4 regions of the Pseudomonas paeninsulae genome follow, and region 3 is predicted to be linked to each of the others. Evidence: riboswitches for the same ligand, from Rfam matches in the RefSeq annotation. Region 3 holds a riboswitch; each other region holds the start of a gene.
What was found. Region 3 has a riboswitch for cobalamin ahead of btuB (TonB-dependent vitamin B12 receptor). Riboswitches for the same ligand answer to the same signal wherever they lie in the genome.

Region 1 (3,189 bases), 250 kb from region 3:
AGGCGTTGCGGATTTCCGGCCAGTTGAAGGCTTGCACCAACGGCTTGGGCAGGGCCAGACCAGAGGTTTCGATGAGGATGTGATCGAGGTCACCACGCCGCGCCACCAGCTCGCGCATCACCGGGAAGAACTCCTCCTGCACGGTGCAGCACAGGCAGCCATTGGCCAGCTCGTAGACCCGGCCGTTGGCTTCTTCTTCGCTGCAACCGATCGAGCACTGCTTGAGGATTTCGCCGTCGATGCCCAGCTCGCCGAACTCGTTGACGATCACCGCGATACGCCGCCCCTCTGCATGGCTGAGCATATGCCGGAGCAGGGTGGTCTTACCGGCGCCGAGAAAGCCGGTGACGATGGTGACGGGAAGTTTGGCGAGCGTTTTCATGGGCGACCCTGCGTGGCTTCGAAAGAAAGACCAGCGGGCAGGGGGAACAGGCGTGGCGATACAACGCGCCAGCCATGCACCACCGGAGCACCCCGCCCGGTTGTCAAAAGCGTTGCGAGGCAGGTCTCCTGGCTCACGACCGGGCTGGCGAATACTCGCCGGCCATTCCCTTCGCCTTCCCGCGCGGACGCAGTGGCTGTCGGGCTGTCGCGCTCAGGCGACAGACCAACACAAGGGTACGAGTCGTTTACAGTTGCGGGGGCAGCCAGGGCATAAACCCTGTTCCCTCTTAGCTTCGGTGGCAAAACCGAAGAACCTCGACGGGGGTGAAGGCTACGCAGTGCCCGCAGGCAGGTCAATCGCCGCAGTTGACGGGCAGGGCCGCTTCGTGATGTTCTAAAAAGCTGTTTCAGGTGTCTCGCGCATTACTGCGCGAGGTGAAACGGGAAGCCAGTGCGCCCTTACGGGCAATTCTGGCGCTGCCCCCGCAACGGTAAGCGCATGTCAGAATCTGTACAAAGTCTCGCGAGCTAGAGCCATGCAAGGCAAAAATAGGCGAGGAAGCGGAGTTTACGAATTGTAAATGAGCATTCCGAGCCTGTTTTTAACGCAGCAGGGCCGACGCGCAGCAGACTTTGAATAGGTTCTCAGGGTCGTTATAGCCACTGAGCCGCACGGCTTGGGAAGGCTGACCCTCCACTGTCCAGTCGACAGTCTGCGTAAGCCCGGAGACCGGCCTGAAACCTTGTTTGGCAACCCGCGGTGGGCGGGTACGCGCCGGAATCCCGAGCCTGTTCAGGCCTGGGTCCTTGCTGCGTTCCTCCTGCATCGCTTTCCCCAACAGCAGAAGGTCAGACCATGTCCAGCAGCGCACTCGCTTCTTCAGTAGCCGTCACCCTCCCTCTTTCGCAACGCCTTGTGCTGGCCGTCGGTAGCTGCCTGCTCGGCGCCGCGCTGATCTTCGTTGCCGGCTTCTCGCCTATCGAGGCGCTGCACAACGCTGCCCACGATACCCGCCACAGCGCCGCCTTCCCCTGCCACTGAGACCGCTGCCATGTTCAAGCGTATCGCCCAGACGGCAGGCTTCGCTGGCCTGCTTGCCGCCATTTTTCTGACCCTGTTGCAGAGTTTTTGGGTGACCCCACTGATTCTCCAGGCGGAAAGCTATGAAAACAACGCTCCGGCGCAAGACGTGCTGAACGAGCATAGTCATGCCGCTGCAACCCCCGCCCATAGCCACGAGGCTGCCGCCGGCCATAGCCACAACGCCGAAGCCTGGTCTCCCGAACACGGCTGGCAACGCACCCTGGCCACCGGTTTGAGCAACCTGGTGGTGGCCATCGGTTTCGCCCTGGTGCTCGCCGGTCTGTTCACCCTGCGCGCGCCGGGCCAAACCTGGCAGGGCCTGCTGTGGGGCCTCGGCGGCTTTGCCACCTTCTCCCTCGCGCCGGCCGCCGGCCTGCCACCGGAACTGCCGGGCAGCGCCGCCGCCGAGTTGCTGCTGCGCCAGTACTGGTGGATCGGCACGGCTGTGGCCACCGCTGTCGGCCTGGGCCTGTTGGCATTTAGCCGGCACTGGGCGCTGCGCATCGCCGGCTTGCTGGTACTGGCTATTCCCCATCTGATCGGCGCGCCGCAACCTGAGGTGCATGCGAGCCTGGCCCCAGCAGCCCTGGAGCAAGAATTCATACTCGCTTCGCTGCTGAGCAACGCGCTGTTCTGGGCGGCCCTGGGCCTAGCCGCCGCCTGGTTCTACACGCGCCCCCAGCAGAGCGCCTGAGCCGCTGCCGTGGCCAGCCCAGCAGGGGGCACGACCGCCAAGCGCCGGTTGATCTACGTCGCCGGCCTGGGTTGTCGGCGCGGTTGCTCGCGCGAGCAACTCCTGCACCTGCTGGAACAGGCACTGGCGTTGCAGGGCTTACAACCCGGCGACCTGAGTGGCCTGGCCAGCAGCGAGCACAAGCGCGATGAACCCGGTCTACGCCAGCTGGCTGAACAGCTGCATCTGCCGCTGGCGTGGTTGTCGGCCAGCCAACTGGACGCTTACCAGAGCCGCCTGAGCCAACCCAGCGCGCTGAGCCTGCAGGTAACCGGCAGCGCCGGAGTGGCCGAAGCCTGCGCCCTGGCTCAGGCCGAAATCCTGAGTGGTGCGCGCGCCGAGCTGCTGTGCGCCAAGATCCGTTCGGCCAGTGCCACCTGCGCCCTCGCCTTCGCCTTCGCCTTCGCCCCCATTGTGGAGACTGTATGACCGTCTACTTTATCGGCGCCGGCCCCGGCGACCCGGAGCTGATCACCGTCAAGGGCCAGCGCCTGCTGCGCAGCTGCCCGGTGATCCTGTATGCCGGCTCGCTGGTGCCCACCGCGGTACTCAATGGGCATAGCGCCGAGTTGCTGGTCAACACCGCCGAACTGCATCTGGATGAAATCATCCGGCTGATTCGCCAGGCCCACGAGCAAGGTCAGGACGTCGCCCGCGTGCATTCCGGCGATCCCTCGCTGTACGGCGCCATCGGCGAGCAGATCCGCCACCTGCGTGCGCTGGCTATTCCGTTCCAGATCATCCCCGGGGTGACCGCCACTGCCGCCTGTGCGGCCCTACTGGAAAGCGAACTGACCCTGCCCGACGTCTCCCAGACCCTGATCCTCACCCGCTACGCCAGCAAGTCGGATATGCCCGCCGGCGAGCAACTGCATGATCTGGCCCGCCACGGCGCGACCATGGCCATTCACCTGGGCGTGGTGCATCTGGGGAAAATCGTCGCCGAGTTGCTGCCGCATTACGGCGCAGACTGCCCGACCGCCGTGGT
Region 2 (3,189 bases), 270 kb from region 3:
GATTACGTAGGGCACGCCGCGGCTGTCGGCTGCGAGGGCGTCCTTGGACTCCGCCGCGCCGATAAAGCCCACCGGCATGCCGATGATCAGCGCCGGCTTGGGCGCGCCGGCGTCGAGCATTTCCAGCAGATAAAACAGCGCGGTGGGGGCGTTGCCGATCACCACCACGCTGCCTTCCAGGTGCGCGCGCCAGTGCTCCAGGGCCGCCGCCGAGCGGGTGTTGCCCAGCTCGTGGGCCAGATCAATCACGCCCTCGTTGTGCAGGGTGCAAATCACCGGGTTGTTGGCGGCCAGGCGCGGGCGGGTGATGCCTTCGGCGACCATCCGCGCATCGCAGAGGATCGCCGCGCCCTTGGCCAGGGCGGCGCGGCCGGCCGCTCCGGCACCGGCGGAAAAGCGCAGGTCCTGCACCACATCGACCATGCCGCAGGCGTGAATCAGCCGTACCGCTAGTTTTTCCAGATCGGCAGGGATAGCGCTGAGGTCGGCCTCGGCGCGGATGGTGGCGAACGATTGGCGGTAGATTTCCTGGCCATCGCGGATGTACTCAAGCATTGCGGTTTCCTGTTGCGCAGTGGGCGGCGAACCAGTCGCCGGCCTCGTCGATAGTCATGGCAGCGGCTAGCAGTTGACCGAAACCGGCCACCTCAGGCGTGCGTTGATAGAGCTGGTAGTGGCTGGCGCTGCTGGCCAACAAGGTAAAAGGTGCGGTGTGCGCGGCGGCGCAGGAGCGCGGGCAGGCGCTCAGATGCACCTGCGGCCGTGCGCTGCTGGCGCGCAGGCGCTCGGCCAGGCGCAGGGCATCGGCCTTGCTGTCGCTCAGGCCTTTGCCGCAGGCGGCGGAGCCGGTGCAGGCGATCAGGCTGGTTAAGGGCTCATGCGCATCGCTCAGCAGGCCGAGATCGCCCAGCGCCTGCAGCACGGCGTCTGCCGCCGTCGCGGGGATATTCGGCAGCAGCAGGCCCTGCCAGGGCGTCAGGCGCAGGCTGGCGTCGCCCTGCTGTTCGGCCAAATCGGCCAGGGCGCGCAGTTGCGCAGCGTCGATCCGGCCCAGTCGCGCGGCGGTGGCGACCATGCACCGGCCCGCTTGCCGCTGTGGATACGTGCCGATGGGCGCGTGCGGGCTGACCGGCGGACGCTGCCACGCTACGGGTGCGGCTTGCAGGGTGAAGGGCAGGCGCGCTTGCAGTTGTTGCAGGAGTTGGCTGGCTGGAATCACGCTCAGCAGCTGGCGCATGCGGCTGTGGTCTGTGCCGGCTAGTTCGAGAAACAGCTTTAGTAGTTGTTCGATCAGCACGGGCGCCTGTTCGACGTTGACCACGCCTAGTGGCGCCTCACCGGGGCAACCGGCCAGACCGAAAGCCAGCCGGACCGGCTGTCCGGGCAGGGCGCTGAGCCAGATATCGTGGGGGTGTTCGAGCATCGTCAGGGCTTCGCCGCCGTCCAACTGGAGGGCGAACTTGGCCGATAGCGCGTGCAGCACCGGGCTGTCCTGCAGCAGCGCGAGCAGTTGTGCGGCCAGCGGCCGGGTATCGAGCAGGGCCTCTGGGTCGAGGCCGGCGGCGGGGCTGAGCAGCAGGTTGCGCACATCGTCGCTGGCGACATGCCGTGGGCCGAGGCCGGCGGCCAGCAGGCGCTCGATCAGCGGCTTCTCGGCTTCGCGGCGCACGCCGCGAATCTGCAGGTTGCTGCGGTTGGTCAGTTCCAATACGCCGCTGGCGCAGTGGCTGGCCGCCTCGGCAATGGCACGGGCCTGGGCGCTACTCAATACGCCGCCGGCCAGCTTGACCCGGCAGATGCCGCCGTCCAGGGCATGGACGATACGCAACAGGCCGGGGCACGCCGATCCCGGTTTTTCGGGGCGTGGTACGGACGGATCGACGGTGGTGGAAAAGTCGCGCAAAGGTTCACCAGCAACAACGAACCTGCCTACGATCTGCTGCGCGTCGGCCCTGCTGCGTTAAAAACAGGCTCGGAATGCTCATGTACAGCTCGTACACTCCGCTTCCTCGCCTGTTTTTGCCTTGCAGGGCTCTAGCTCGCGAGATCGTAAACAGCTTCTACGACGCGGCGACCGAACCAGCAGAGTCCGCCCAAGTGGGAGGGGAACTCAATGGCATCGGTACACCCCGCCCGATGTTGGCACTCGCGACTAGCGTCGTAGGCAGGTCTCCTGGCTGACAGGTCATCATCTGGCGCGGCCTTCCCGGTTACCCAGTGGCGCTGTTGCGGCAGACTCGCTGTTTACAGTTGCGGGGGCAGCTCGGTCACGATCAGCAGATCGCTCCGGATTCCCTCTTAGGCCCATTTTAGAGCCTGTCCAGGGGCGTGCGAGCTAGAGCCAGGCAAGGCGGAAATGGCTGAGAATGCGGAGTTTACGAGTAGTAAATGAGCAGTTCGAAGCCATTTCCAACGCAGCATGGCCGACGCGCAGCAGACCCTGTTCAGGCTCTTGGGCACCGACGAAGGCTGTATTATGCCCGCTTTGTTTGACGCGCAGACACCCTTGCTCGTCGGGCGGGCGTAGAGGAGTAGGTATGACGGCCTGGTTAACCCTGGTGGGGATCGGTGAAGACGGCTATGCCGGCCTGGGCGAGGCGGCCCGCGAGGCGCTGGGCGATGCGCGTTGTATCGTCGCTGGCGCGCGGCAGCTGGCCCTGCTGCCGGCGGATCTGTCGGCCGCGCATGAGTTGTGGCCCAGCCCCTTCAGCCTGGAGCCGCTGCTGGCCCGGCGTGGTACGCCTGTTTGCGTGCTGGCCAGCGGCGATCCGCTGTTCTATGGCGTCGGCGCCAGCCTGGCGCGGCAGCTGCCGGCCGAAGAGCTGCGGGTGTTCTCGGCGCCGTCCTCGGTATCCCTGGCCGCTGCCCGGCTCGGTTGGCCGTTGCAGGAGGTGACGGTGCTGTCGCTGGTGGCGCGCCCGTTGGCGGCGTTGCAGGCGCGGATTTTCCCCGGCGCGCGCCTGTTGTTGCTGAGCAATGATGGCGACAGCCCGGCGGCGGTGGCCGAGCTGCTGCGCCAGCGTGGCTTCGGCCCCAGCCGCCTGACCGTGCTGGAGCATCTGGGCGGCACCAATGAGCGGCGCGTCGATGCTCTGGCCAGCGACTGGCAGCTGCCGCGCGCCGCCGATCTCAATCTGCTGGCGGTCGAATGTATCGCCGCCGCCGATGCGCGCCTGCTGCCGCTGACAC
Region 3 (3,189 bases):
TGCTGTTGGCCGGCCTGTTGGGCCTGGGCATCTGGCGTGGCCGCGGCCATCATTCCCGTGGAGGGCTCTAGGCATGTTCGACAGTCAACTATTCACCTGGCTGCATCTATTGGTCGGCTGGTTGCTGCAACCGGTGACCCTCGGTCTGTTCGGCCTGCTGACGCTGGCGGTATGGGATTGCGGGGTGGCGGTCGGCGAACGCTGCGGCGGCCTGGCGCGCTGGCAACGCTTGCCACTGGCGGAAATTGAGCGGCGCGCGCGCAAGCGCCTGGAGCGCGCCGACCTGATCGCCCGCATCGGTCCGATGCTCGGCCTGATGGGCACGCTGATCCCGCTCGGCCCTGGGTTGGCAGCCCTCGGCGAGGGCAATGTGCAGATTCTCAGCGTGGCCATGCGGGTGGCCTTCGACACCACGGTGTTCGGCCTGCTTGCCGGGGTGATCGGCTTCGGCCTAGGCCGCCTGCGCCGACGCTGGTACGACGAGCTGCTGGATCGACGTGAGGCCATGGCGGCCGAGGAGCAGGCCGATGAGCCGGCGCTGGCGCTCTAACCGTTTCGCCGAGGGCGACGACGATCCGCTCGGACCGCTGGCCAACCTGGTCGACGTGGTGCTGGTGTTCGCCTGCGGTCTGATCGCCGCCCTGGTGGCGCAGACCGACCTGCTGCAGCGGCTCGAGGCACAGCGCCAGCCGCTGCCGGTGGAGCGCGGGCGAGAACTGCCGAGCCTGCCGGACAGCCTCAAGGGCCAGGACGGCGCCGGACTGGAGAGTGTCGGCCAGGTCTACCGTGATCCGCAGACCGGCAAGCTGATCCTGATCGGCCAGTGAGCGACCGATTGCCGCAGTGGTCGTGGCCTGAACGCCCGGGGTCGCTCGGCGCATTGACGGCCCGCCCGAAATATCTACACTCGCGCCTCTTGCTTCAGGTGACCCGCGGCCATGGCCGCGAGTAAACAGGGAAGTCGGTGCGTTGCGCGTGTTTACGCCAACCATTCCGACGCTGCCCCCGCAACGGTAGACGAGTCAAACCAGCGCTTTTTCAACCACTGTGCTTCGGCATGGGAAGGTGCGTCTGGTGGGATTGCGCATTTTCGCGCGCCGCTCGTAAGCCCGGAGACCGGCCTGTCGCAGTCCATGGCATCGCGGAGGGCGTTGTCTGGCGTGTGGGCTGCGCCGTTGTGCAGTGCATTCGCCGCTGGTTCTCCGCGTGTCTTACTCAGCCAAGATCGCCCGGGTGGGGCGGCGGAGCCTAGAACGCGATGAGCAATTCCCTTCCAATCAAGCCCTCAACCCTGCTGCTGTGCGCCGTTTCCTGCGTGCCCCTGGCCCAGGCGGGCGAACACACTCGTCTCGACGACCTTCTGGTGACCGCTACCCGTACTGCACAGACTGCCGAGCAGAGCCTGGCCGCGGTGACGGTGTTCGACCGTGCGCAGATCGAGCAGAGCCAGGCGACTTCCGTGCCCGAGCTGCTGAAGAAGGTGCCGGGCGTGTCCTTCGCCAACAACGGCGGCCCGGGTAAGACCACCGCGTTGTTCATGCGCGGCAGCGAATCCGACCATGTGCTGGTGCTGATCGACGGCATCAAGGTCGGTTCGGTGACGTCCGGTGGCGCGGCCCTGCAGGATTTGCCGCTGGAGCTGATCGAGCGGATCGAGGTGGTGCGCGGGCCGCGTTCCAGCCTGTACGGCTCGGAAGCCATCGGCGGGGTGATTCAGATCTTCACCCGCAAGGGCGCCGGCGCAGGCGCCAAGCCATTTTTCTCCGCCGGTTACGGTACCCATGACAGCTACAACGGCAGTGCCGGGGTCAGCGGCGGCACCGATAACGCTTGGTACAGCCTGGCCCTCAGTGGCGCCGACACCGACGGCATCAACGTCAAGTCGGCGGCCACCAGCGGCTACGAAGACGATGCCGACGGCTATCGCAACCTGTCCGCCGCGCTGAGCGCCGGTTATCGCTTCGCCAACGGCCTGGAGCTGGACGCCAACCTGCTGCGGGCCAAATCGCACAACGATTACGACCAGGTCAACCGCAAGCGCACTGCCGGTTTCCGCGCCCATGCCGATGGCGAATCAAATGTGCTGGGCACCCGCGCGCGTTTCGCCCCGCTCGAGCCCTGGCAGGTGACCCTGCAGGCCGGACGCAGCGAGGACAAGTCCGATGCGTTCCAGGATGGCGACTTCTATTCGCGCTTCGACAGCCGTCGCGACAGCCTCAGCTGGCAGAACGACCTGAGCCTGGCGCCCGGCCATACCCTGACCCTGGGCGCCGATTACCAGCACGACGAGGTCAACGGCAGCACCGATTACGCCGAAGACTCGCGGGATAACACCGGCGCCTTCGTGCAGTACCTCGGCGAAGTCGGTCGGCATGACTGGCAGCTGTCCCTGCGCCGCGACGACAATCAGCAGTTCGGCCGGCACGACACCGGCAACCTCGGCTACGGCTATGCCCTGAGCGACTGGCTGCGCGCGACTCTCAGCTACGGCACGGCGTTCAAGGCGCCGACCTTCAACGAGTTGTACTACCCCGGCTATGGCAATCCGGATCTGCAGGCGGAAACTTCCCAGAGCCTGGAGGCCGGTTTGCTCGGCCAGCATGCCTGGGGCCACTGGTCGGTCAACGCCTTCCGCACCCGCATCGACGACCTGATCGCCTACGACGCCAGCATCATGGCGCCGGCCAACGTCGATGCCGCACGCATTCGCGGCGTCGAACTGGTGCTCGGCAGCCAACTGCTCGGCTGGGACTGGAATGCCAACTACACGCTGCTGGAGCCGGAGAACCGTTCCTCCGGGGCCAACGACGGCAACGAGCTGGCGCGCCGGGCCAAGCGGCTGTTCAACCTGGATCTGGATCGCCGCCTCGGCGCCTTCAGCATCGGCGCCAGCCTGCATGCCGAGGGCCAGCGCTTTGACGATCTGGCCAACACCAAGGAGCTCTCCGGTTTCGCCACCCTCGACCTGCGCGGCGAATACCGCCTCAGCCCAGAATGGCGCCTGCAGACCCGCGTGGCCAACCTGCTGGATGCCGATTACGAGACCGCCCAGGGCTATAACCAGCCCGGCCAGGCGGTCTACCTGAGCGTGCGCTACCAGGCGCTTTGAGCCTGCCGGCAGCGCCACCTACTTCTGGAGATCAATGGATGAAGCTGCCACCGCGATGCCAACGGCTGATCGGCAGCGCC
Region 4 (3,189 bases), 410 kb from region 3:
ACTGCTCAGGCCAGCGAGCAGCTGATAGCTCAGGCCCAGGCTTGCGGTGTGCCGCGCAACTCCAGGCACGTCGTTATCCTTGAACGCGCCTGCACGGTAGGTGGCGTCGGTGAAGCTGTACTGGCCGTTCAGCTGCAGGTCCGCGCTCAACTGTCGACTGCCTTCCAGCAGCAGGCCGTCGCGGCGAGTCTTGTCCAGGTTGAGGGTGACGAAGTTGACCGGGTCGAAGAGGATCTCGTCTTCAAGGTCCAGGCGGTACAGGCTGAGCTGGTAGCGTTGAATGGCGTCCTGCCACTCCACTCCGCCTTCCCAGGACTCGCCGGTCTGCGGTCTGAGGAAGTCGACGCCGGGCTGGGTAAAGGCGTTGTCCTCGACGTTGGCGAAGCGCAGCACGTCTTCGCGCTTGATGAAAAGGCGGGTCTGCGTATTGGCCTGCCAACTCAGGCCCAGGCTGGTGCTGTCCTCGCGCTCGGTCTGCGAGCTGTTGCGCTCCAGGTTGCGATCCTCCGCCTCGCTGCTGCGGTAGCCGAGGGTCAGGGTTAGCTGCGACCCCAGTGGCTGGCTGAGCTGGCTGTACCAATCGCGCAGGGTCTGCCGCGAACGGGTATCGCCGAAGATCGAGCTGAGTTCGTAATCGCTCTGCGTGTGATCGTGGCCGAGCAGCCACTCGCTGCGGCCCAGGGCGGTGTCCCAGTGGGCGGTCAGGCGCGGGCTGATGGTGTCGACGCGGGTGCCCTGGGTGAAGGGGGTGGCGAAGAGCGCACCGAGGCCGTCGCTGTCGCGCTGGCTGACATCCAGGTCGGCGTCCCAGTGGCTGCCGAGGTTCTGGCGCAGGGCGAACCGATGCACCTGGGTCTTGCTGTCGTTGAAGTCGTTGGGAGTGCCGGCGGCGCGGCGGTCGTTGTGGCTCTGCGCGACGCTCAGGCTGCCGGGGTAGCGCAGCTCGTCGTCGATCGTCTGGTATTCGTAGAGCGCCCAGCCGCGACTGTGGTCGTAGCGCAGGCGACCGAACAGGTTGCTGTAGGAGGCGTTGTTGTTGTCGCGATAGCCGTCGGCATGCTTGGCTTCGCCGCTGCCGTAGAGCGAGAAACCGGCGCCGAGGAGCTGGTTGAAGTTGCCGCGATAGGCCTCCAAGTCGTCCGAGCCCCGGCCGGCTTCGATGTACGCCTGGTTGGTGCTCGGCTGGCGGGTGATGATGTTGACCACGCCGCCGACGGCCTGGTCGCCATACAGCACGGTGCCGGCGCCGCGGATGATCTCGATGCGTTCGATATTGGCCAAGGGCACGCTGTTGAGGTCGGCGGTCTGCTGGCTGGGGTTGTTCAGGCGGCGGCCATCGACCAGCACCAGGGTGTTGTTCGCCGCATTCTCGCCGAAACCGCGCAGGCTCAGGGACACGCGATTGCCATCGCCGAGGGTGTCGCGAATCTGCAGGCCCGCCTGGCCGCGCAAGACCTCGACCAGGCTGTTGGCGGCGCTGTTATCGATGGCTTCGCGGGTGATGACCGCGATGCTGGCGGGGGCGGGCTGTTGCAGCGGCGTGGCACGGGTGATCACCAGCGGCGGCGCCTGATAGGGCGCGGGCGATTCGCTGGCCAGCAACGTGCCGGGTGCCAGGGTCATGGCCAAGGCCAGGGGGGAAAGCTTCATCGATCAATCCTCAAAAGGTAAACGTCTTTTGAGGAGGGCAGGGACAAGCACCGGACAAGGAGGCAATAGCCAGCGCTTGACGGTGATGCCCTCCGCAACACCAGTCAGATTGCGTCGAGGCAGGTCTCCGGGCTGCCGACTGATGCTTTTCTCTCCTTCCCAGGCGAACCCAGTGGTGTGTCGAGAAAGCCTGCGCGTGAGCGCTGTCGGTTACCGTTGCGGGGGCAGCGCAGGCGTTGCGGCTGTCGAGTTGACGGCTACGCACCTGCTTCCCTTTTCACGCGGCTGGTGTGGCCGCGACCTCGAACACGTAAACGCCGGCACCATAAGGCACGGCGGGATAAAAGCACAAGCAGTCCTGTGCGCAGACCCGGGAGCAGGTCGCTCCTACGCCTTAATCGTCTGCAGTAGCGACAGACGCTGACGCACCGCCTCCTCGATACCGGCTTGGTCGAGGCCGCACTCGGCGAGCATCTGCGCCGGCTTGGCGTGTTCGACGTAGTAGTCCGGCAGGCCCAGGTGGAGCATCGACTTGAGGATGTTCTCACGGGCGAGGAATTCGCTGACCGCGCTGCCGGCGCCGCCCATGATGCTGTTTTCCTCGATGCTCACCAGCAGCTCGTGGCTGGCGGCCAGTTCGCGGATCAGCGCTTCGTCCAGCGGTTTGACGAAGCGCATGTCGATCACCGTGGCGTCCAGGGTTTCGCCGACCTTGAGCGCTTCGGCCAGTTGCACACCGAACACCAGCAGGGCCACGCGCTGGCCCGTGCGGCGAATGACGCCCTTGCCGATCGGCAGGGGTTCAAGCGCTGCATCAATCGGGGCGTTCGGGCCACTGCCGCGCGGGTAGCGCACCGCCGCCGGGCCGTCGAACAGGTAGCCGGTGGTGAGCATGTGGCGCAGTTCGTTTTCGTCGCTGGGGGTCATCACCAGCATGCCGGGAATGCAGCGCAGGTAGGCCAGGTCGAAACTGCCGGCGTGGGTCGGGCCGTCTTCGCCGACCAGGCCGGCGCGGTCGATGGCGAACAGCACGTCGAGGTGCTGCACGGCGACGTCGTGGATCAACTGGTCGTAGGCGCGCTGCAAAAAGGTCGAGTAGATCGCTACCACCGGTTTGGCGCCGTCGCAGGCCATGCCAGCGGCCAGGGTCACGGCGTGCTGTTCGGCGATCGCGACGTCGAAATAGCGGTCGGGGTAGCGCTCGCTGAAGGCCACCAGGTCCGAGCCTTCCTTCATCGCCGGGGTGATGCCGACCAGGCGTCGGTCCTCGGCGGCCATGTCGCACAGCCACTGGCCGAACACGCTGGAATACTTGGGGCCGCCAACTTTCTTCGGGGCGGCGGCCGGGGCGTTGATCGGGTCCAGCTTGGTGATCGCGTGGTAGCCGATCGGATCGGCTTCGGCCGGGGCGAAGCCCTTGCCCTTCTTGGTCACCACATGGAGGAACTGCGGGCCTTCCAGGTCGCGCATATTGCGCAGGGTGGCGAGCAGGGTCGGCAGGTCGTGGCCGTCGATCGGGCCGATATAGTTCCAGCCCAG

Region 1: another riboswitch for cobalamin. It lies ahead of VCJ09_RS24560 (CbtB domain-containing protein); the one in region 3 lies ahead of btuB (TonB-dependent vitamin B12 receptor).
Region 2: another riboswitch for cobalamin. It lies ahead of cobG (precorrin-3B synthase); the one in region 3 lies ahead of btuB (TonB-dependent vitamin B12 receptor).
Region 4: another riboswitch for cobalamin. It lies ahead of VCJ09_RS02850 (TonB-dependent receptor); the one in region 3 lies ahead of btuB (TonB-dependent vitamin B12 receptor).

Annotation. Positions count from the first base shown of each region.
Region 1 covers NZ_CP141799.1:5,322,043-5,325,231, forward strand. The annotation lists gene cobW (cobalamin biosynthesis protein CobW) at 1-382, opposite strand, end outside; cobalamin riboswitch at 484-717, opposite strand; cobalamin riboswitch at 777-1,137, shown strand; gene VCJ09_RS24560 (CbtB domain-containing protein) at 1,241-1,426, shown strand; gene VCJ09_RS24565 (CbtA family protein) at 1,437-2,162, shown strand; gene VCJ09_RS24570 (cobalamin biosynthesis protein) at 2,172-2,630, shown strand; gene cobM (precorrin-4 C(11)-methyltransferase) at 2,627-3,189, shown strand, end outside.
Region 2 covers NZ_CP141799.1:5,301,223-5,304,411, reverse strand. The annotation lists gene VCJ09_RS24475 (precorrin-8X methylmutase) at 1-555, opposite strand, end outside; gene cobG (precorrin-3B synthase) at 548-1,903, opposite strand; cobalamin riboswitch at 2,147-2,346, opposite strand; gene cbiE (precorrin-6y C5,15-methyltransferase (decarboxylating) subunit CbiE) at 2,538-3,189, shown strand, end outside.
Region 3 covers NZ_CP141799.1:222,039-225,227, forward strand. The annotation lists gene VCJ09_RS00970 (cobaltochelatase subunit CobN) at 1-71, shown strand, start outside; gene VCJ09_RS00975 (MotA/TolQ/ExbB proton channel family protein) at 74-550, shown strand; gene VCJ09_RS00980 (DUF2149 domain-containing protein) at 528-827, shown strand; cobalamin riboswitch at 907-1,139, shown strand; gene btuB (TonB-dependent vitamin B12 receptor) at 1,259-3,109, shown strand; gene VCJ09_RS00990 (hypothetical protein) at 3,148-3,189, shown strand, end outside.
Region 4 covers NZ_CP141799.1:628,110-631,298, forward strand. The annotation lists gene VCJ09_RS02850 (TonB-dependent receptor) at 1-1,650, opposite strand, end outside; cobalamin riboswitch at 1,752-1,970, opposite strand; gene dxs (1-deoxy-D-xylulose-5-phosphate synthase) at 2,038-3,189, opposite strand, start outside.